DNA from 3 places in the Streptomyces sp. NPDC102270 genome. Region 1 is predicted to be linked to each of the others. Evidence: riboswitches for the same ligand, from Rfam matches in the RefSeq annotation. Region 1 holds a riboswitch; each other region holds the start of a gene.
What was found. A riboswitch is a leader RNA that binds a small molecule or an ion and turns the genes downstream of it on or off. The one in region 1 is predicted to bind S-adenosylmethionine.
Positions count from the first base shown of each region.

Region 2: linked by a shared signal. The riboswitch ahead of thrC (threonine synthase) and the one ahead of ACIRP7_RS33030 (aminotransferase class V-fold PLP-dependent enzyme) in region 1 are both predicted to bind S-adenosylmethionine.
Region 3: linked by a shared signal. The riboswitch ahead of ACIRP7_RS21945 (putative leader peptide) and the one ahead of ACIRP7_RS33030 (aminotransferase class V-fold PLP-dependent enzyme) in region 1 are both predicted to bind S-adenosylmethionine.

Region 1 covers NZ_JBIWLX010000017.1:189,449-196,767, reverse strand. The annotation lists gene ACIRP7_RS33055 (NYN domain-containing protein) at 1-367, opposite strand, end outside; gene ACIRP7_RS33050 (hypothetical protein) at 403-642, opposite strand; gene ACIRP7_RS33045 (rhomboid family intramembrane serine protease) at 814-1,572, shown strand; gene ACIRP7_RS33040 (Lrp/AsnC family transcriptional regulator) at 1,615-1,896, shown strand; gene ACIRP7_RS33035 (PQQ-binding-like beta-propeller repeat protein) at 1,906-4,038, opposite strand; gene ACIRP7_RS33030 (aminotransferase class V-fold PLP-dependent enzyme) at 4,106-5,467, opposite strand; SAM riboswitch class IV at 5,588-5,704, opposite strand; gene trpD (anthranilate phosphoribosyltransferase) at 5,781-6,845, opposite strand; gene ACIRP7_RS33020 (cytochrome bc complex cytochrome b subunit) at 7,175-7,319, opposite strand, start outside.
Region 2 covers NZ_JBIWLX010000002.1:57,897-65,215, reverse strand. The annotation lists gene ACIRP7_RS03190 (cold-shock protein) at 567-773, opposite strand; gene ACIRP7_RS03185 (MoaD/ThiS family protein) at 1,217-1,492, opposite strand; gene thrC (threonine synthase) at 1,489-2,769, opposite strand; SAM riboswitch class I at 2,787-2,945, opposite strand; gene ACIRP7_RS03175 (glucosyl-3-phosphoglycerate synthase) at 3,107-4,078, shown strand; gene ACIRP7_RS03170 (trehalose-6-phosphate synthase) at 4,139-5,536, shown strand; gene otsB (trehalose-phosphatase) at 5,957-6,796, shown strand; gene ACIRP7_RS03160 (DUF3263 domain-containing protein) at 6,822-7,055, opposite strand; gene ACIRP7_RS03155 (ABC transporter substrate-binding protein) at 7,104-7,319, opposite strand, start outside.
Region 3 covers NZ_JBIWLX010000010.1:57,449-64,767, forward strand. The annotation lists gene ACIRP7_RS21910 (hypothetical protein) at 1-119, shown strand, start outside; gene ACIRP7_RS21915 (hypothetical protein) at 206-709, shown strand; gene ACIRP7_RS21920 (hypothetical protein) at 753-956, opposite strand; gene ACIRP7_RS21925 (LLM class flavin-dependent oxidoreductase) at 996-1,865, opposite strand; partial or broken gene ACIRP7_RS21930 (ATP-binding cassette domain-containing protein) at 1,879-3,120, opposite strand; partial or broken gene ACIRP7_RS21935 (ABC transporter permease) at 3,120-3,602, opposite strand; partial or broken gene ACIRP7_RS21940 (ABC transporter substrate-binding protein) at 3,606-5,224, opposite strand; gene ACIRP7_RS21945 (putative leader peptide) at 5,395-5,526, opposite strand; SAM riboswitch class IV at 5,546-5,659, opposite strand; gene ACIRP7_RS21950 (DUF1684 domain-containing protein) at 5,750-6,574, opposite strand; gene ACIRP7_RS21955 (NtaA/DmoA family FMN-dependent monooxygenase) at 6,680-7,319, opposite strand, start outside.

The DNA of each region.
Region 1 (7,319 bases):
CGGTGGGACGCAGCACATAGGCCGCGGCCGCCACATCGAGCGGGTCCGCGGCCGGGGGCGGGGAACCGGAGTCGAGGGCGCCGGCCAGCTCCGGCTGGACCTCTCTGAACTTCTCCCCGATGCGCTGGCGGAACAGCGGATCGGTCTCCAGCGCGGCCGCCATCGCGTTGCCCGCGAACTTGGCCCGCCGGTTCGGTGCGAAGCGCGCGTACTGCCTGAGCTGGGCGGGCAGTTCACCGACGGTCAGCCCGCCGAACCCCTCCGAGACGATGTGCACGACCCGGCGCCGCACACCGTCGGGCAGCGGACGGTCGAGGACCTCGGCGGCGGCGCCGTCGCCCGGCTCCCCGCCTTGTGTCTCCACCATCCGTCACACCCCATCACTGTGCGGGGCCGGCCCTGTCAGGAGCCGGCGCCCGGCCTGTCCACGAGTTCCACCTGGTCCACGGCGTTGCACCAGCGGCACCGCACCGACTCGATGGTCTCACTGACCACCTCGCGCTCCTCGACCTTCGGCTCTCCCGCCAGGTCGAGGTGGACGTACTCGACGACCTTCGACGAGCGGGTCACGTCGAAGCGCGTGAGGTTGCCACAGAGGGTGCAGCGCCACCGCGTCGAGGCGGTCGGGAGGGGAACCGTCATCGTGGCTGTGCTCTTTCCTACTAGCCATTGTCCGTGACACACCGGCGGCCCGGTGCGTGTGGCTCGTAACCCTAAGGCCTGGCGGGTACTCGCCGCTCGGGCGTCCACAGGACCTGTCCGGCGGCGAGGCGCTCTGTGCGGTTGCGTCCCGTTACGCCATGCTCTGTGTTCATGATCCGCAACTGGAGGGTGACGGTCGGTGCAGCGAACGGGCCGCTGTGGGGGCCGGCTCCGGTCACCTACGGCCTGATCGCCCTGTGCTGTCTGGTCTTCGTGATCGGCCCCGCCTCGGGCCTCGATCCGGCCTACGGCTCCGGGGACGCGGCCCTGGCCGCCCAGCGGGCCTACTTCCACCGCTGGGGCGTGGTCCCCGCCGAGCTCTTCGAGGGCTCGCCCGCTGCCGCCCTCACCCCGGCCACCGCACTGTTCGTGCACGGCAGCTGGGTGCACCTGCTGGGCAACATGCTCTTCCTCTACGTCTTCGGGGTGATGACCGAGGAACGGATGGGCCGGCTCCAGTTCCTCCTCTTCTACGTCGGCAGCGGCTACCTCGCCCTGCTGGGCTACGCGGCCGCCAACGCGGACTCCGAGCAGTCCCTGGTCGGTGCCTCCGGGGCGATCTCGGCGGTCCTCGGCGCGCTGCTCTTCCTGTTCCCCGGGGCCCGGGTGACCAGTCTCCTGCCGTTCCTCTTCTTTCTGCCGCTGCGCTTCCCCGCCTGGGTCGTCCTCCCCTTCTGGGCGGCGCTGCAGTGGCTCGCCGCGGGCCGGGCCTCCGACGGCCCCGGGGTGGCGTACCTGGCCCACCTGGTGGGCTTCGGCCTGGGCCTGGTCTTCGCCTGGGCGCGTTTCGGCCGTACCACTGCTGTGTCTTCCCGGGGGACGACCCCCGGACCCCCGGCAGGAAAACCGGGCCGACTGGACCGCGAGTAGGGTGAGAGCCCTGCCACCGGCCCCCGAGGGAGAGAACCAGCCGTGATCACCGCGATCGTCCTCATCAAGACCAGCGTGGACCGGATCCCCGAGATCGCGGAGCGGATCGCCGCGCTGGAGTCCGTGAGCGAGGTCTTCTCGGTCACGGGCACGTACGACCTGATCGCCATGGTCCGGGTCAAGCGGCACGAGGACCTCGCCGAGGTCATCCCCGGCAGCATCAGCAAGATCCCGGGCGTGGAGGCGACCGACACCCACGTGGCCTTCCGCACCTACTCCCAGCACGACCTGGAGGCCGCGTTCGCGATCGGCCTCGACAGCTAGGGCCTGTCCCTAGGAGCCGAGCGCGAGCACCGTGATGCCGTCGGCGGTCGCGGCGTACACGCGGCCGTCCCGGACCACCGGACTCTGGGTCCCGACGGACGTGCCGCCCTCGACGCGCCGGTGCCAGGTCTGCTTTCCCTCGCGGTTGACGCCGTAGAGCGTCGAGCCGTGGCGTACGTAGACGGTGTCGCCCTGGACGGTGGGGTCGCTGTACTGGCGTCCGTCGTCGGTGAACCGGAAGGACCACGCCGTCGATCCGTCGGCGGGATCCAGGGCGACCAGTTCGTAGTCGGACGCGGTGACGCCCACGTCGCCGAAGGGCACACAGGCGAAGTAGCGGCTGCCGTACACCTTGTCGTTGGTGCAGTCCCACAGCGGCTTGCCGGTGCGGCTCAGGCCGTGCAGCATGTCCTCGCCGCCCGATCCGACCATCAGCGTGTCGCCGACCAGCGCGGGACGGCCGGTGTCGAGGCCGGCCTTCGTCGCCCAGAGCCGCTTGCCGCTGGTCGCGTCCAGGGCCTGGACCTGGTCCCCGAAGGTGCCGACGTACACCACGCCGCCCGCCACCAGGGGCTCGCTGGTGGGCGCCGGTCCGGTCGACGTGGACCAGCGCACACTGCCGTCGGGGGCGTAGGCCCGCACTCCGCCCGCGTCCGAGCCGTCGCCGTAGGACACCAGGACCAGCCGGCCGGCGGCGACCGGGAACTGACCGTTTCCGGCGAACCGCCTGGTCCAGCGGACCTTGCCGCCCCGGCCGAGCGCGCACAGCTTGGAGGAACCCTCCTGGCCGTCCTCCAGCAGGCAGTACACGCCGTCGGCGGTGGCGAGCGGGGACATGGCCTCCGCGCCGAGCGAGGTCCGCCATACGGTCCGCCCGTCCAGGTCCAGCGCGTGCAGCGCGCCGTCCGTGCCGCCGACGTACACCCGCGTGCCGTCGGGCGAGACAGCCGCACAGGGGCCGCGCCGCCCGCCGAGGCCCTGGACCTTGTACTGCCAGCCCGTCGCCGGCGTGCCCGGGGCCGCCGCCCGCGCGGATCCGCCCGGCGCGTCCCGCAGCCACAGCCACCCGCCCAGTCCGCCGGCCGCCACGACCCCGGCGCCGCCCGCCACGGCCCGCAGCACCCGGCGCCGCGACGGCGGGGCAGGGGCCGGTGTCACATCGGTGACCGCGGGGATGTCCGTGGCGGTCGGGGGTGCCACGTACTCGACGCGGCTCTCCCGTTCCCCCGAGTCGTGCCCGGGAACCCAGCGCGCCCCGCTCCGCACGGTCTCGGGCTCCTTCACGGCACCGGGTCCGTACCACCCCGGCCGCAGGCTCTCGCGCAGCGAGGCCGTGGTGTGCCCCGCGGCCGCGACCAGCTCCGCGGGGGTCGGCCGGGCGCCGGGGTCGTCCCGCAGACACGCCTCCACCAGCGGCAGCTGCTCCTCCGGTACGGCGGACAGGTCCACGTCACCGGTCAGGATCCGCAGCAGAACGACTGAATCCTGCCCCTCGCCGAAGGGTTCCTTGCCGCCGGACGCGTAGGCGAGGACCGCGCCCAGGGAGAAGACGTCACTGGCCGGCACCACCTGGGCGCCGTTGCGGATCTGCTCGGGCGAGAGATAGCCGACCGAGCCGACGACCACCCCGGTGCGGGTCAGGGCCGTGCCTTCCAGGGCCCGGACGATCCCGAAGTCGATGACCCGGGGGCCGTCCGGCGCGAGCAGGATGTTGGAGGGCTTGAGGTCCCGGTGCACCAGCCCCTTGGCGTGGATCGCGGCGAGCGCCTCGGCGAGCGCGGCCGCCAGCAGCCGTACCGCGTCCGCGGGCAGCGGTCCCCGGTCGAGCACGGCGTCCCGCAGGTTGGGTCCCGCCACGAACTCGGTCGCCATCCAGGGACGGGCCGCCTCGGTGTCGGCGTCCACGACCCGCGCGGTGTAGGTGCCCGCCCCGCCGACGGTCTGCGCGGCCCGCACCTCGTGCCGGAACCGGGCACGGAAAGTGCGGTCTTCGGCGTGTTCGGCCCGTACGACCTTCACAGCGAGCCGCAGCCCGCCCCGCGCCTCGGCGAGATACACCTCGCCCATGCCGCCGGACCCGAGTCTGCCCAGGACCGCGTAGGGCCCGATGGCCGGCGGGTCCGTCTCGCGCAGCTCCTGCACCCCGTGCTCCCCCTGCTTTCCGTACGGTTGCTGAGGGGAGCGTATACGCGCGGTGGACTCCGGTCCGTCAGACGGCCGGGACGCAGCGGCCGTCCTCGGTGCGGTACGTCCACTTCGCACCGTCCGCGACCAGTTCCTTCACGGCCTGCACGAACCGCTCCACGTGCTCGTCCGGGGTGCCCGCGCCGAAGCTCACCCGGATCGCGTTGAGGGACTTCTCGCCGGGCGCGGCCTCGGGGGCACCGCACTCGCCCTGGGACTGCGGGTCGCTGCCGAGGAGGGTGCGCACGAGGGGGTGGGCGCAGAAGAGGCCGTCGCGGACGCCGATGCCGTACTCGGCGGAGAGGGCGGCGGCGAAGTGGGAGCTGTTCCAGCCCTCGACGACGAAGGAGATCACGCCGACGCGGGGGGCGTCGTCGCCGAAGAGGGACAGGACGCGGACCTCGGGGACCTCGGCGAGGCCCGCCTTCACCTTCTCGATCAGGTGCTGCTCGCGGGCGACCAGGGTGTCGAAGCCGGCCTCGGTCAGCGCCTTGCAGGCCGACGCGATGGAGTAGGCGCCGATGACGTTCGGGGAGCCGGCCTCGTGGCGGGCGGCGCTGTCGTGCCACTCCACGTCCACTCCGCCGTCCTCGCGCCGGGTGACCTTGCGGCTGGCGCCGCCGCCGACGAGGTAGGGGTCGGCGGCCCGGAGCCAGTCGGCGCGGCCGGCCAGGACGCCGGAGCCGAAGGGGGCGTAGAGCTTGTGGCCGGAGAAGGCGACCCAGTCGACGTCGAGGTCACGCACGCTCACCGGGTGGTGCGGGGCGAGCTGGGCCGCGTCGAGCACGATCCGGGCGCCGTGGGCGTGCGCGGCCGCCGCGAGTTCCCGTACGGGCCACAGCTCACCGGTGACGTTGGAGGCGCCGGTGACGCACACCAGGGCCGGGCCCCGGGGGTCCCGGTCGGCGAGGGCCTTCTCCAGGGTCTGGACGGCCTGGCGCGGGGTGCGCGGGGCGTCGAGGTAGCTGACCCGGGCGTCCTTCCAGGGCAGCAGGCTCGCGTGGTGCTCGGTCTCGAAGACGAAGACCTGACAGTCGGCGGGGAGCGCCGCGGCGAGGAGGTTGAGCGAGTCGGTGGTCGAGCGGGTGAAGATCAGCTGGTCGTCGTCGCGGCAGTCGAGGAACTCGGTGACGGTCCTGCGGGCGTTCTCGAACAGGTCGGTCGACAGCTGGGAGAGGTAGCCGGCCCCGCGGTGCACGCTGCCGTAGTAGGGGGCGTACGCCGCCACGTCGTCCCAGACCCGCTGGAGGGCCGGTGCGCTGGCCGCGTAGTCGAGGGCGGCGTAGGTGACTTCGCCGCCGGTGACCAGCGGTACGGTGACATCTCGTCCCAGAACGGGCAGGGGGGCACAAATGGTCTGGACGGCGGCAGCGGTGGAGACAGACATGGGGGACTCCCGTGAAAAGTGAAAGGTGAGAGGGGTGTGCGGAGGCGGGGCTCTGCGCCCTATCGCATTCGGTTGCTCACGGAAGACTCCTCGAACGACCAGGATCCCTGGCTCGTGAGGGATCCGCGCTTGCCGTAGACCTCGCTGCCTACGGCCTGGTCTTCACCCGGGGCACCCCGCCACGGACGGAGGGTTGCCGGACAGTCGGCCGGGGCCTCATGACTGTCACTCATGACCTGGTCAAAGAACGTACGGGAAATGATCGTCGTCCCGCAACCCGTGTCCGGATCGCGGGACGACACCCGGGTGGCCGCTACGCGTTGCTCGCGGCCACCCAGCGCTCCAGCGTCCGCTTCGCCGACCCCGAGTCGATCGCCTCGGCGGCCTTGTCCATCCCGGCCCTCAACTGCTCGGCCAGCGTCCCCGGACCGGGGTCCAGGGCCACCAGCGCGGCCGCCGAGTTCAGGAGTACGGCGTCCCGGACCGGGCCCTTCTCGCCGTCCAGCAGGCGGCGCGCGACCTCCGCGTTGTACACCGGGTCACCGCCCCGCAGGGCCTCCACCGGCACCAGGTCGAGGCCGGCGTCCCGGGGGTCGAAGCTCTCCTCGGTGACCTTGCCGTCGCGGACGATCCAGACGCGGGAGGTCGACGTGGTCGTCAGCTCGTCGAGGCCGTCGTCACCGCGGAAGACGAGGGAGGAGTGACCGCGCTCCGCGAAGACGCCCGCGACGACCGGCGCCATGCGGGGATCCGCGACCCCGACCGCCTGGGACCGCACGCGGGCGGGGTTGGTCAGCGGGCCGAGGATGTTGAACACCGTGCGGATGCCCAACTGGCCGCGGGCGGCGCCCGCGTGACGCAGCGCGGGGTGGAACTTGATCGCGAAGCAGAACGTGATCCCGGCCTCTCCGGCCACCTCGGCGACCCGCTGCGGGGTCAGCTCCAGGTTGACGCCGAGCTTCTCCAGGACGTCCGAGGCGCCGGACGCGGAGGAGGCGGCCCGGTTGCCGTGCTTGACGACCGTGGCGCCGGTGCCGGCCACGACGATCGCCGACATGGTGGAGATGTTGACGGTCTTGGCGCCGTCGCCGCCGGTGCCGACGATGTCCACCGTCCGCCCGGGGACTTCGATCACGTTGGCGTGCGCGTACATCGTCCGGACGAGTCCGTTGATCTCCTCGACCGTCTCGCCCTTGGCCCTGAGGGCGACCACGAAGCCGGCGATCTGCGCGTCGGTCGCCTCGCCCTGCATGATCCGGTCCATCGCCCACGCCGTCGCGTCGGCGCTCTGGTCACGGCCGTACAGCAGGGCGTTCAGTACCTCGGGCCAGGAACGGCCCGCCGCGGTGTCGCCTCCAGCGGGGGTCACAGCGCTCATGGGGCCGCTCCAGATGTCGTAGAAAAGTGTGCCCACACCCTATCCAGCGCGGAGCAGCGCAAAGGGCCCCGTCCGGCCTTCGGACGAACCCCTTCACCTCGGCCCCGCACGGCACGACCAGGGCCCTGTCCGGTGTGCAGGGCCGCCCTTCCACCACAGGCGGCCTGCTAACGGTTCGTCCTGGCGCGGAGTGACCGCAACCCCCCAGGGGCGCGGGGAACTGCGCGACCAGTCCCCACCGGCCCGCACCCGCCCCTCCTCGTGGCACGGCGAAGGGCCCGTCCGGGGTGTCGGACGGGCCCTACTACCGCGCGTGGCGAGCGCAGCGATCAGTGGTGGCCGTGGCCGCTCGTGATCTCCTTGTACTCCTCGACGGTGGGCTTGGCGATCTGGGACTCCTCGCCGTAGTACGCCTCGCTCAGCTTGGCGCGCAGCTTCTCGGAGCCCTTGACCTTGCGCTCGACGCCGTTGCCG
Region 2 (7,319 bases), on a different contig from region 1:
GAGTGCTAACGCCAATGATTAGCACTCGGCATGGTCGAGTGCAAGCGCCTCTCGCGTATCGGGCCCCCGGGGCGGGGGTGGGTGGGCTGTCCGGGCGGGTCGTCCGGGGGGCGTCAACGGGGCCGGCTTCGGGGTGTCGTGCCTCGTCGCGACTGCGGTCGGGGTGGGACTCGCGGGGTGGGGAGAGGCCGGGCGGGCCGCAAGCCGCGTACGGCGGGCAGGGGACGGGGTGGGGGGGTCCGCCCGCAGCGGCCGGCGTCCGTTACCGGGCATCACTCAAGGGACCGAGCCGCCGGACCGAGGACGGACACCCTCCACCCCGGCACCGACCTGCAACACACCTGCACGCGCTACCCAAGGCCCCACCGGAGCCGCACGGGCCGCCGCAGGCATCCAGGGGCGCGGGGAACTGCGCACCACACTCGCCCCCACCGGACCCGCAGACAAACACTGCTCAACCGCCGGAGGTACACGCATGCCGAAGGGCCCGTACCCATGACTCCCCATGGGGTACGAGCCCTCCGAAGAAGAACGAAGAACGACGCTGTTGTTACCCGGCGCGTGCTTCAGCCAGTCGCGAGACGGACCATGTCCGCCTGCGGCCCCTTCTGACCTTGCGAGATCTCGAACTCGACCCGCTGGCCCTCTTCAAGGGTGCGGTAGCCGTCCATCTGAATCGCGCTGTAGTGGACGAATACATCCGCACCACCGTCGACCGCGATGAAGCCGTACCCCTTCTCCGCGTTGAACCACTTGACGGTGCCCTGAGCCATGCCTAACTCCCCTATTACTGGCCCTTGCACGGATCCACACTTCATGGATCCGGGTCAGACCTCACCCCCCACATGGTTGGGGGCGTGCGCCGGAACGCGTCGACCGCGGCTGAATGTATCTGTCCAACTGCCGTCTGCAACAGGTCAATCGGACGAGAATTCTGGACGGAAGGGGTCCGGAATGTAGTGAGAATTCACCCGAATTCGGGGCAAGTCGGGCCCCATAAAAGGAGCATAAGACGCAAAGAACCCACACATTTTGGCTACTTCTCGTCGCATCCGAAGTCGGAACTCATATGCGTCCGGCATGAAGGAAGTAGCAGGTTCCCCAACTGTACCGTGCTCAACCATAGAGAATTGCCCCCTCCGCTTCTCTCGCGGAGAGGGCAATCGGATGAACACTCGGTAATTTCTGTTACCGAAGGTAATGACCAGTCATACGGTCACCCGCCGGCGACCGCCGGGATGATGGAGACACCGGCCCCGTCGGGCGTCACCGTCTCCAGCCCCTGCTCGAACCGCACATCGTCGTCGTTGACGTACACATTCACGAACCGCCGCAGCTTGCCCTGGTCGTCGAGAACACGCGCCGCGATACCGGTGTGGTTCTTCTCCAGATCGGCGATGACCTCGGCGAGGGTCCCACCCTCGGCCTGCACCTCGGCCTTGCCGCCGGTGTAGGTGCGCAGGATGGTGGGGATGCGGACGTTGACGCTCATGCGAGGCCAGCCTCTCGGAAAGAGTCCAGATTCGGACGGATCGTGGCGGTGAGCCCGGTACCGGCCACCGCGTCCAGGGTCTTGAGACCGTCGCCGGTGTTCAGCACCACCGTGGTCTTCGTCGGGTCGAGGACGCCGTTCGCGATCAGCTTGCGGGTCACACCCACCGTCACGCCACCCGCGGTCTCCGCGAAGATCCCCTCGGTCCGCGCCAGCAGCTTGATCGCGTCGACGATCTGCTCGTCGTTCACGTCCTCCACCGCACCGCCGGTACGACGCGCGATGTCCAGCACGTACGGACCGTCCGCGGGGTTGCCGATGGCCAGCGACTTGGCGATGGTGTCCGGCTTCTGGGGGCGGACCACGTCGTGCCCGGCCTTGTACGCCACCGACACCGGCGAGCACCCCTCGGCCTGCGCGCCGAAGATCTTGTACGGCCTGTCCTCGACGAGCCCCAGCTTGATCAGCTCCTGCAGACCCTTGTCGATCTTCGTGAGCTGCGAGCCGGAGGCGATCGGCACGACCAGCTGGTCGGGGAGCTTCCAGCCCAGCTGCTCGCAGATCTCGTACGCCAGGGTCTTGGAGCCCTCCGCGTAGTACGGCCGCAGGTTGACGTTGACGAAGCCCCAGCCCTCGCCGGCCGGGTCGCCGATCAGCTCGGAGCAGAAGCGGTTCACGTCGTCGTAGTTGCCCTCGATGCCGACGAGCTCGCCGCCGTAGATCGCGGCCATGACGACCTTGCCCTGCTCCAGGTCGTGCGGGATGAACACGCAGGAGCGGAAGCCGGCCCGGGCCGCGGCGGCACCCACGGCGCCGGCCAGGTTACCGGTGGAGGAGCAGGAGAGGGTGGTGAAGCCGAAGGCGCGGGCGGCCTCGATGGCCTGCGCGACGACGCGGTCCTTGAAGGAGTGCGTCGGGTTGCCGGAGTCGTCCTTGATGTACAGGCCGCCGGTCACGCCGAGCTCGCGGGCGAGGTTGTCGGCCTTGACGAGGTGGGTCCAGCCGGGGTTGATGTTGGGCTTGTCGGCCACGTCCGCGGGGACGGGCAGCAGCGGGGCGTAGCGCCAGATGTTCGAAGGTCCCGCCTCGATGCGCTTGCGGAGCTCCTCGGTTTCGTAGGCCGAGAAGTCGTACGCGATCTCGAGCGGGCCGAAACACTCCTCGCAGGCGAAGACCGGGCCGAGCGGGACGCGGTGGCCGCATTCGCGGCAGCTCAGTGCCGCGGCGGGACCCAGATCGACGGAGTTCGTGGTGCTTGCAACAGTCTGCGCAGCCATGGAGGCGAGGCCCTTTCTCCTCATCTTCCTCACGACGCACTTCGCCGTGAGACGGATTTGGCACCTTCCCGAGTCGGGAGCCTCGCGGAGACGATCGTCAGCGATCGCTACGAGAACCGACTGGAGGGTTGCCGGGGCTTCATCGGGCCGTATCCCTCTGCCCCTCTGGATGAGCGGTATGAAGTTGTTAACGGCGGCCACCCAGGACATGCGATGGTCATCCGCGTTGTTCAAGACTGTAACCGAAGACCAGGACAGTTGAGAGAGACGTCCGAACCGCGAGATGACCTACCCAACAGCCGCTTCCAGCGGCGGGCACGCTAAGGAGCCGCGCACTGTGCTGAACGAAGTCGAGCGCTGGCTGGCCACCAGGTCCTGGTCCGCGACTGATCGCCCGCTCCACCGGATCATGGCCGCGAAGCGGAGTTCGGGACAGACCGTCAGTGTCGTCCTGCCCGCGCTCAACGAGGAGGAGACGGTCGGTGACATCGTCGCCGTGATCCGTCATGACCTCATGCAACAGGTCCCGCTAGTCGACGAGATCGTCGTCGTCGACTCGGGATCGACCGACCGCACGTCCGAGGTCGCGGCCGCGGCCGGCGCGCGGGTCGTCCACCGCGACGACATCCTCCCGCGCATGCCCGCCGTGCCCGGCAAGGGCGAGGTCCTGTGGCGCTCCCTGCTGGTCACCAGCGGGGACATCGTCTGCTTCATCGACGCCGACCTGAAGGAGTTCTCCTCGGACTTCGTCTCCGGCATCGTCGGCCCGCTGCTCACCGATCCCGGGGTCGACCTGGTCAAGGGCATGTACGACCGTCCCCTGGGCACTGAGTTGGATTCGCTCGCCTCCGGCAAGACCGCCGGGCAGGGCGGCCGGGTCACCGAGCTCATGGCGCGCCCGCTGCTGAACATGCACTGGCCGCAGCTGGCCGGTTTCGTGCAGCCGCTGGGCGGCGAGTACGCGGCCCGGCGCTCGTTGCTGGAGCAGCTTCCGTTCCCCGTGGGCTACGGCATCGAGCTGGGCATGCTGGTCGACGCCCTGCACCTGGTCGGTCTTGACGCCCTCGCCCAGGTCGACGTCGGGGTGCGCAAGCACCGCCACCAGGACGGCCAGGCCCTGGGCCGGATGTCCGCAGCGATCTACCGCACCGCCCAGCTGAGGCTGGCCCGCGGCCATATGATCCGGCCCGCCCTCACCCAGTTCGAGCGGGGCCGGGACGGCTTCGAGCCGCGGACGTACTCCGTGGACACCGAGGAGCGGCCGCCGATGGTGGAGATCGCGGAGTACGCGGAGCGGAAGGTCGCGTAAGTGCGCGGAAGTGCGCAACCGCACGTTTGAGCGTTTGGGGGCCGGGCTAGGTTGAGGCGTATGGCGTCAACCAACAGTGCTGCTCAGGTGCTGGTCGCGTCCAACCGCGGCCCGGTCTCGTACGAAGTGCGCGAGGACGGCTCGCTGCATGCCAAACGCGGTGGCGGCGGGCTGGTCTCGGGCCTGTCGGCGATCGGCTCCGACGCGGGCTCCCTGTGGGTGTGCTCGGCGCTCGGCGACGGCGACCGCGAGGCGGTCCGGCGGGGGGTCGGCGAGGCGGGGGTCCGCATGCTCGACATCCCGGCCGACGTGCACGCCGACGCGTACAACGGCATCGCCAACTCGGTGTTGTGGTTCGTCCACCACCTGCTGTATCAGACCCCGCTGGAGCCGTCCTTCGACGCGGAGTTCCGGCGGCAGTGGGCGTCGTACGAGACGTACAACCGCGCGTTCGCCGAGGCGCTGGCGGAGGAGGCGGCCGAAGGGGCGGCGGTCCTGGTCCAGGACTACCACCTGTGCCTGGTGCCGGGCATGCTCCGTGAACTCCGCCCCGACCTGCGCATCGCCCACTTCTCACACACGCCGTGGGCGCCGGTGGACTACTTCCGGATGCTGCCCGACGACATCGCGGGCCGGCTCCTGCGCGGCATGCTGGGCGCCGACCGGCTCGGCTTCCTCACCCGGCGTTGGGCGGACGCGTTCACGGCCTGCTGTACGGAGCTCGCGGACGGGCTCGGCGAGACCCGGATCGGGGTGCACGGGCTGGGCGCGGACGCGGACTTCCTGCGCGCCCGTTCCCACGAGGCCGACGTCGAGGAACGCATCGTCGGACTGCGCGAGGAGATCGGCGCGGGCCGGAAGACGATCGTGCGGGTGGACCGGACCGAACTGTCCAAGAACATCGTGCGCGGGCTGCGGGCCTACCGGCGGCTGCTGGAGTCGCGGCCGGAGTGGCGGGAGCGGGTCGTGCACGTGGCGTTCGCGTATCCGTCGCGGCAGGACCTGGCGGTGTACCGGGACTACACGGCCGAGGTGCAGCGGGTGGCCGAGGAGATCAACGACACGTTCGGCACACCGGGCTGGACGCCGGTCCTGCTGAATCTGAAGGACGACTTCGCGCGCTCCCTCGCGGCGTACCGGCTGGCCGACGTGGCGCTGGTCAACCCCATCCGGGACGGCATGAACCTGGTCGCGAAGGAGGTGCCGGTGGTGTCCGACGAGGGGTGCGCGCTGGTGCTGTCGCGGGAGGCCGGGGCGTACGAGGAGTTGGGTGACGACGCGATCGTGGTGAACCCGTACGACGTGGAGCAGACGGCGGCGGCCCTGCACGAGGCCCTGACGATGCCGGCCCACGAACGGGTGGAACGCGCGAAGAGGCTCACCGCGGCGGCTACGGCACTCCCGCCGGCCCAGTGGTTCCTGGACCAGCTGAACGCCCTGAAGGCGGTGGATGGGTGAGCAGCGTGGGCGACCGCCCCCGGTGAGCGCTCGGCCGTAGGGCGCACCTGGCGCCGAGGCCGGGGACCCCGGCGAGCGACTGCGCAGGTCAGCCGCCTGACCGCCTGACCGACCGACGCCTAACCAACTGACTGACCGACCACCTGACCGGCCGACCACCTGGCAGCCCGACCGACCGACGCCCAACCGACTGACCGGCCGACCAACTGGCCAGCTGACCGGCCGATCGCCTGATCGTCTGACCAACCGACCAACCGACTGCGGACCGGCCGACCGGCTGACCGCGGGCCGGCTGGTCGGCTGGCCGCCTGGCCACCTGACCGACTCGACCGCCTGGCCGACTGTCGCAACCGATCGCCCCGACCCACCGATGCCGTGACTGCCCAGACTGCCGAACCCCACCCCGCGGAAAGGGACCCCATGAGCCACACCGACCCCGGTGCCCTGCCGAGCCCGGTGACGTCTGCCGGGCGGGACGGCCTGCGGGCGCTTCTCGCGGAGCCGCGGCGGGCGGTGATCGGGCTCGACTTCGACGGGACGCTGGCGCCGATCGTGGCGGATCCGGAGCAGGCGCGGGCGCACCCCGAGGCGGTGGCCGTCCTCGCCGCCCTGGCGCCGAAGGTGGCCTCCGTCGCGGTGATCACCGGCCGCCCGGCCGAGATCGCGGTCCGCTACGGCGGCTTCGCGGGCGTGCCCGGCCTGGAGCACCTGACCGTCCTGGGCCACTACGGAGCGGAACGCTGGGACGCGGCGACGGGCGAGGTCACGGCGCCCGAGCCGCATCCCGGCGTGGCCGCGGTCCGTGCCGAGCTGCCGGAGCTCCTCGACGGGACCGGCGCCTGGGTCGAGGAGAAGGGCGGCCGGGCGGTGGCCGTGCACACCCGCCGCGCCCCGGACCCGCAGGCCGCGTTCGACGCCCTCCGCACCCCTCTCGGCGACCTGGCCGCCCATCACGGCCTGATCGTCGAGCCGGGCCGACTGGTCCTGGAACTGCGCCCCCCGGGCATGGACAAGGGCGTGGCCCTGCTGACCCACGTCCGCGACCTGTCCGCCGGCTCCGCCCTCTACGCCGGCGACGACCTGGGCGACCTGCCCGCCTTCGCCGCGGTCGATCAACTCCGCGGGGCCGGCACCCCCGGCCTGCTGGTGTGCAGCGGCAGCGACGAGGTGGCGGAACTGCGCAAGCGGGCGGACCTGGTGGTGGACGGCCCGGCCGGTGTGGTGGGCCTGCTGCGGGGCCTGGCGGAACGGCTCGCCTGACCCGCAGCCGACGTTCAGCCGGCCCTCAGCGCTCCGCCCGCCGGGCCTCCCGCACCCGCCGCAGCCGGTTCACCGTCACCGGGTCGAACACGAGCGCGCGTTCGTCGTCCAGCAGGGCGTTGAGCAGCTGGTAGTAGCGGACCGGCGCCAGGCCGAGTTCCTCGCGTATGGCCCGCTCCTTGGCGCCGGGCCCGGCGAAGGAGCGGCGCTCCAGCGCGAGGATGTCCCGCTCCCGGCGGTCGAGTTCCGCATGCTCCATGCCCCCGACCGTAACGTCCGCCACGGACAGACAGCGCCTACCCGGTGCCTACTCGGCGTTCCGCGCGGTCAGCTGCAACGCGCGCAGTACCTCCGTGGGGTTCCCGTCGGAGCTCACCGCCGAGCCGATCCGCCGTTTCACGGCCGCGCTGACCGAGGCCCAGGACGTCTTGCCCACCGGAGGCAGCTCCGCGGAGGGCAGCGCGTCGAGGAAGGGCTTGAGGTCGGCGTCCCGGGAGGCCCTGCTCATGACCTCGGAGGCGGA
Region 3 (7,319 bases), on a different contig from region 1:
CCACGATGGTCGTGGTGTGGACCACGGTCATCGTGCTGGTGGGCTTCGCGATCCGTGAATTCCTGGACGGCGGCCCCGGCTCACGCGCCGACCCGACGGCCGGCGGGGCTGCTCGCTGACGTGTGGCGAGACGGGGGCCCGTACTGCCTCGGCTCGCCGGGATGCCGTTCGGCGCATCGCCGCCGAGCTGAACGACGCCGGCCCGTTGGACGCGGTCATCCACAACGCCGGCGTGTGGAGCGGGCCGGCGGTCATGCCGGTCAACATCATCGCCCCGTACCTGCTCACGGCCCTGCTGCGCGGACCGCGACGGCTGGTCTACTTGAGCAGCGACTCGCACTTCGGTGGACAACCCCGGCTGGACGGCGTCGACTGGCGCGGCGAGAGCGCGGGCTCGTACTCCGACAGCAAGCTGTACGTCACGGCGCTCGCTGCCGCAGTGGCCCGGTTGCGTCCCGGTGTGCTCAGCAACGCGGTCGATCCCGGCTGGGTGCCGACCAAGATGGGCGGTCCCGGCGCACCGGACGACCTGGAGCTCGGGCATCGCACACAGGAGTGGCTCGCCGCCAGCGATGAACCCCAGGCACTGACGACCGGCGGGTACTGGTACCACGGCGAGCGAACGCAGCCGCACCGGGCAGTGCACGACGAAGCGTTCCAGGACCGCCTCCTGCAAACGCTGGCCGAAGAGACGGGCCTCGACCTGTGAGGGCCGACCACCGACCGCACATCCTGGCCGCCGCTAGGGCACGTCAGAGTGGCGGCCAGGATGTGCGGTCGCTGGTGGGCCCGTTGGACGACTTCCTCACCGCGCCCCTTACCGTCGCCTCCTGCGTCGTCGGAGCGGCGGGGCGCCAGCCCAGCTCCGGTGCGATCAGGTGTCGTGTGTCGTGCAGGATCTGTTCGTACTCCTCGCGGTGGAACTCGTACGGCAGCTCCAGGCGCAGCTCCGACACTTCCGCGACGGCGGGGTCGGCGGCGAGTTGTTCGAGGATCTACTCGGCGGTTCCCACCACGTCGGGGGCGAACAGGGTGCGTTTCGGGCCCTGGGGTGCCAGGGTCCGTTCGTGGCGGCTCGCGGCGTAGGCGCGGTAGCGGGCCCGGCCGGCCGCGTCGGCGCTGTCGAAGGGCACGATCACCCGGCCCAGCGCCACCCGTGCCGTAAGGTCCGCCCCCTTCGTGGAGAGCGTGCGGCGGTACGCGGTCAGCAGGTTCAGCTGGGCCGTGGTGAAGTCGTCGGTGCCCTCGCCGGTGACGATGTTGCCCGACAGCAGGCTCAGGCCGTTCTCGGCGGCCCAGCCGGCCGAGCGCAGGCTGCCGCCGCCGTACCACAGGCGCCGCGCCAGATCGGGGTTGTGCGGTTGCAGGCGGGGGCGCTGGACGTTGCCCGGTGAGTGGATGACCGTGTCCGGGTCGCCGAGGTAGTCGCCGCGCAGGTGGTCGACGACGCGGGCGATCCTGCCATAGGACAGGTCGAAGCCGCGCCAGTCGCCGTCGTACACGAGGTCTCCGAGCAGGTCGGCGTGCGGCATGCCGGTGCTGAAGCCGATCTGGAGCCGCCCCTGGGACAGGACGTCGGCCAGCGCCAGGTCCTCGGCGAGGCGGAAGGGGCTCTCGTAGCCGATCGGGATGACCGCGGTGCCCAGTTCGATCCGCTCGGTGCGCTGGCCGGCCGCGGCGAGGAACACGGCCGCCGAGCCGACGCCGTGTTCGAGGTGGCGCTGGCGGATCCAGGCGCCGTCGAAGCCCAACCGCTCGCCGTACCCGAACAGTTGGAGAGTCTCCTCCAGACCGGTGTACGGGTCGTCGTCGGCGAAGTTGCCCGGGGTGAGAAAGGCCAGTGAGGTGATCGTGGGAGTGCTCATGTGACGCCGGTCCTCAGCTCGGGGTGGGCTCGGCGGCGGGGGCGGGGACGCGACCGCCGGGGATCACCGCGAGCAGCTCACGGGTGTACTCGTGGTGGGGGCTGGTGAACAGTTCCTCCGGTGGGCCGGTCTCGACGATCCGGCCGGCCCGCATCACGGCGACCTGGTGCGCGATCTGCCGTACGACGGCCAGGTCGTGGGAGATGAAGAGGTACGCCACGCCGGTGTCGGCCTGCAACTCGGCCAGCAGGTCCAGGACTTGGGCCTGCACGGACACATCGAGCGCGGAGACCGGCTCGTCGCACACCACCAGGTCGGGGGAGAGGGCGAGGGCGCGGGCGATCGCCACCCGTTGGCGCTGGCCGCCGGACAGCTCCGCCGGCCGGCGCTCAAGAGTGGCGACCGGAAGTGCCACCTGGTCGAGCAGTTCACGGGCCCGGGCGAGCCGGGACGCGCGGTCGCCGACCTTGAAGGCGCGCAGCGGTTCGGTGATCACCTCGGCTATGGAGAAGCGCGGGTCGAGCGAGGCGTACGGGTTCTGGTAGACGAGCTGGGCGCGGCGGCGCAGCTCTCTGGCCCGGGCACCCTTGGCGGTCGTGACGTCGGTGCCGTCGAACAGGATCTGTCCGGCGGTCGCGTCGGCGAGGCGCAGTACCAGGCGGGCGAGGGTGGACTTGCCCGAGCCCGACTCGCCGACCAGGGCGAGGGTCTGGCCGCGACGGAGGGTGAAGCCGGCGTCGTCGACCGCGCGCAGGCTCCGGGGGCCGTCCCCGGTGCGGGGGAGCCTGAACTCCTTGACCAGGTTGCGTGCTTCGACCAGGGGCGCCGTCGTGTCGGCCTTCGGCTCGGAGACCGGGGTGCGGGGGCGGGCGGTGGCCAGACTCGGGGCACTGGCCAGCAGATGCCGGGTGTACTCGTCCTGCGGGTCGGCCAGGACCTCCTGGGTGCGGCCCGCCTCTACGACCCTGCCCCGGGACATGACCACGAGTCGCTGTGCCCGGTCGGCGGCGACCCCGAGGTCGTGGGTCACCAGCAGGATCGCGGTTCCCGACTCCTCGGTGAGGCGCTGGAGATGGTCGAGGATGACTGGTTGCACGGTGACGTCGAGCGCGCTGGTGGGCTCGTCGGCGATGATCAGCTCGGGTTTCGCGGCGATGGCGATGGCGATCAGGGCGCGTTGTCGCATGCCGCCGGACAGTTCGTGCGGGTACTGCCGTGCGCGGGTGGCCGCGTCGGGCAGTCCGGCCCGGTCCGGGAGAACGTCTCGACGAGCAGCAGCCCCACCCAGAACGTCGGGACGGACACCCCGAGCGGAGGCAGTGACAGTAGCAGCTGCCGCAGCCAGCGCTGGGTTGTGTAGGTGGCCAGCACCGCCAGACCACCGCCGAGGTCCACCGCGAGCAGCAGCGCCGCGCCGGTCAACTGCAGGGTCTGCGGCAGCGCGTCGGTCAGCGTCGAGGCGACCGGGCGCCCGATGGACACCGAGTCGCCGAAGTCCCCGCGCACGGCCCGCCCCAGGGACTCGCCGTACTGCACCAGCACGGGCTTGTCGAAGCCGTACTCGTGCCGCAGGGCGGCGATCTGATGCGGGTCGACCTGCCCCGAGTCCATCCCGGCACTGGCCATCGCGGTGACCGGGTCGCCCGGCAGAAAGTCCAGCACCAGGAACGAGACCGTGTACGCCGCCCACAGCACGCCGACCGCCTGCGCGAGCCGTTTGATTACATAGCGGCGCATGCGTCAGCCGATCCAGGTGTCGTGCAGCTGGAGCCGGCTGGAGGCGTCGAAGTTCAGGTCGTGCACCTTCTTCGACACGCCCAGTTGGGTCTGGAGCTCCACGACCGGCACGTAGTAGGCGTTCTGCACGATCAACTGCTGTGACTGGCCGATCAGTTGCTTGCGCTTGGCGGTGTCCGTGGTCGCGGCCTGCGCGGCCAGGGCCGTGTCCAGGCCGCTCGTCGGCACGCGGTAGAAGTTGGCCAGCTTCGTGGAGAAGGAGCTGCGCAGGATGTCCGGGTCGGCACGGGTGACGTTTCCCCAGGCCGCGTCGTAGTCGCCCGACTGCAGCGTCGGCGCCAGCTGGGTTACCTGGAGCTGCTTGAGGGACACCTGGACGCCGACGGCCTTGAGCTGCTGCTGGATCAGCTCCAACGCGGGCTGATTGGTCGCGGCGTTGGGGATCCAGTCGATGGTCAGACTGAGCTTCTTGCCGTCCTTGGTGCGGATGCCGTCGCTGCCGGTCTTCCAACCAGCCGCGTCCAGCAGGGACTTGGCCTTGGCCGCGTCGGTCTTCAGGTCCGGGGCGAGGCTGGTGTAGTCGGGGGTGGTGTGGGCGAGGATGCTGGTGGCCGCCTGGGTGCCGGTCGGGAACACGGTGTCGGCGATCTGCCGGCGGTCGACGGCGTGCAGGATGGCCTGGCGCACGCGCGCGTCCTTCAGGATGGGCCGCGAGTTGTTGAGGCCGAGGCCGAACACGACGCCGGGGTTGGCCCGTCGCTGGAGGGTGACCTGGCCGCCCTTGAGCGCTGCCTCGTTGGCCTTGCCGACGCTGCTGATCGCGTCGACCTGGCCGGACTGGTGACTGCCCGCCCGTACACCGGCCTCCGATACGACCTTGAAGACCAGCTTGTCCAGGTAGGCCTCGCCCTTCTTGGTCCACAGCGAGGACCCCCAGGCGTATCCGGTGCGCTGGGCGAGGGTGAGCGACTGGTTCTGCACGTACTGCTTCAGCACGAACGGCCCGGAACCGGTCACGCCCTCACTGCACTTCTGCTGCGGGGCCTTCTTGACACTGGCCGAGGACTCGATGCCCAGCGAGTGTGTCGAAGTGGCTTGCAGGAACTGGGCGTTGGGCTGTTTGAACGTGACCTTGAGGGTGAGCGGATCGACTGCCGTGGTGCTCTCGACGCCGCTGAGATAGCCCTGGGCAAGGGTGCCGAGCGCGCCGAGCCGGGGCACCGCGTCGAAGTTGTCCTTGACCACCTGAGCGGTCAGCTTCGACCCGTCGCTGAAGGTGACGCCCGAGCGCAGATGGAAGGTGAACGTCGTGGCGTCGGAGCTGACGTCCCAGCTCTTCGCCAGCCATGGCACGATCTTGCCGGTTCGGGGTCCTGGTCCGTCAGGGAGTCCACGATCTGGCGCACCGAGTAGATGGTCTCGTTGCTGGCGACCTGCTGAGGGTCCACGCAGCCGGCGTCGGAGCCCACCGCGAAGGTCAGGGTGCCGCCGGACCCGGGCTGTCCGGTGCCGGTGCCGGAATCGCCGCCGCCCGATCCGCAGGCGGTCAGCAGAACACTGGTGGTGACAAGGGCGGTCCATGCCGCCCACCGGGCGGATCCGACATCGGGAAGTGCAGTCATGGAGGGCTTCTCCTACTCGTGTCACCCGGACGGATGCCGTACGCGGCATGGCCGTACGTGGGCGTGCGGCGGGGATCACGGGAAACGGGGCTCAAGGACAGACGGAGATCAGGCGCAGGCGGGCGCGGCGGCAGCGGGTGCCGAACGGCGAGCAGCGGGGGGAAGGTCCGTCAGGCCCGACACAGACAGCTGGTCGAGCGCTCGAGGTCGATGTGACGCCGGCGAGAGAGCCGGGAGAACACGGTGGCGTCGAGGAAGCGGACGCTGAGATCACCACCGTGCCGCATACCGGGCCTCCACATTTCCGGCCCCTGTCACGGGGCCACGCGCTTGCGGAGATCGTCGGTGATCCCGCCGGGCTTTCACCTGGAGCACCCCACCGCGGGGGAGGGTTGCCGGTCAGCGAGCCAGGGCTTGACGCTGACACTCAATGCCGTTCGTGATCGTACGGAGGGCTCTTGTCGTACGTCAATGCCGCAAATCGGCGTGCTGCGGGGGCAGTCGGGGCGGCTCACCGGGTCCGGCTCAGGAACCGCCGCGCTCGCGGGGGAGTTTCAGGCCGGCCTCGATCGCCACCGGCAGCCGGTTCTCGGCCGGGGGCAGCGGGCAGGTGGCCAGGTCCGTGTAGGCGCACGGCAGGTTCGCGGCGCGGTTGAAGTCCAGGACGACCGTACCGTCGGCGGTGGGCGGCTCCAGGGCGAGGGACCGGTTGGCGGCGTAGGTGGTGACCCCGGAGGTCGCGTCGGTGAACAGCACCATCAGTCGGCCGGCGCCATGGCCGGGGAACGCGGTCAGCGACAGCGGGCGCCCGTCCAGCTCGAACTCGATCCTGCCCGGAGCGTCGTACACATGCTCAAGGCCCTCGACCGCGGCGCCCACGGTGGTCGGTCGTGGTGTGTCGAAGGGGATGTAGCGGCCCGTCACGGACCAGCGCGGGTCGGGGGCGTAGGCGGGTGTTCCGGTGAAGGCCGTGCGCAGCGGCGCGTCGGGGTGCCGGGGGCGGACGATGTCGTGCCCGCCGCGCTTGGCGACCTCGATGACGGCGTCTCCCCATACGGCGTCGACGCCGGTGCGTTCGGGAAGCACGCCGAAGCGGTGTTCTCCGTGCACCGGCGTTCCGTCGACGAGCAGTTCCTCGCCGTCGTCGAGGTCCACGACCACCCCGTCCGGGCCGGTGCGCCACGCACCGGGCGCGTCCGGGAAGCGCTGCGGCCGGTCGTCGAGCCAGTGCAGGCCGGTGATCGACAGGAACCCGTGCGGGTCGGCGAGCCGGGCCTCCTGCGCGCGGTACCACTCCAGCCAGGTCTCGGTGAAGGCATGGAAGTCGGTCTTGGTGGCCTCGGTGGTCATGGGTTCTCCTTCGTCACGCGTGCGTGAGTGCGGGGTTCAGGGTGCCGGTGGGGTCGTCGACGGCCCCGGCGGTCGGACGCGTCGGGCGCTCCTCGCGCAGCCATGTCAGCCCGCCTGCCGTTGCTCCCGCGCGGAGCGGTGCGTGAGGGGAGCGCGCAGGCCGAGGTTCTCGCGCAGGGTGGTGCCGGTGTACTCGGTGCGGTAGATCCCGCGTTCCTGCAGTTCCGGGACGAGCAGGTCGACGATGTCGTCGAGGCCGTCGGGGATGAGGTACGGCGTGACGTTGAAGCCGTCGACCGCGCCGTGCCGCACGAAGTGGGCGAACTTGTCGGCCAGGCCGGACGGGGTGCCGACGTGCCCGCGCTGCGGGCCGAGCGCGATGACGGTCTCGCGCAGCGACCAGCCGTTGGCCTCCGCCTTCGCCCGCCACTCGGCCACGACCGCACGCGGGTCGGCGATGCGCCGGGCCCCGAAGGAGCCGTCGTTCTCGGCGACGACCGGATCCTCTTTCGGTAGCGGCCCGTCGGCGTCGCGGTCGGACAGGTCGAAGCCCCACAGCAGTCCGGCGATCCCCAGCGCCGTGGCGGGCGTGACCTGTTGGAGCCGGATCCAGCGCTTCTTCTCCTGCGCCTCCTCCTCGGTGGCGCCGATGATGATCTCGGTGCCCGGCAGGATCCGCAGGTCGTCGTCGGGCCGCCCGACCGCCCGCAGCCGGCGCCGGATGTCCTGAGCGAAGGCAAGGGCG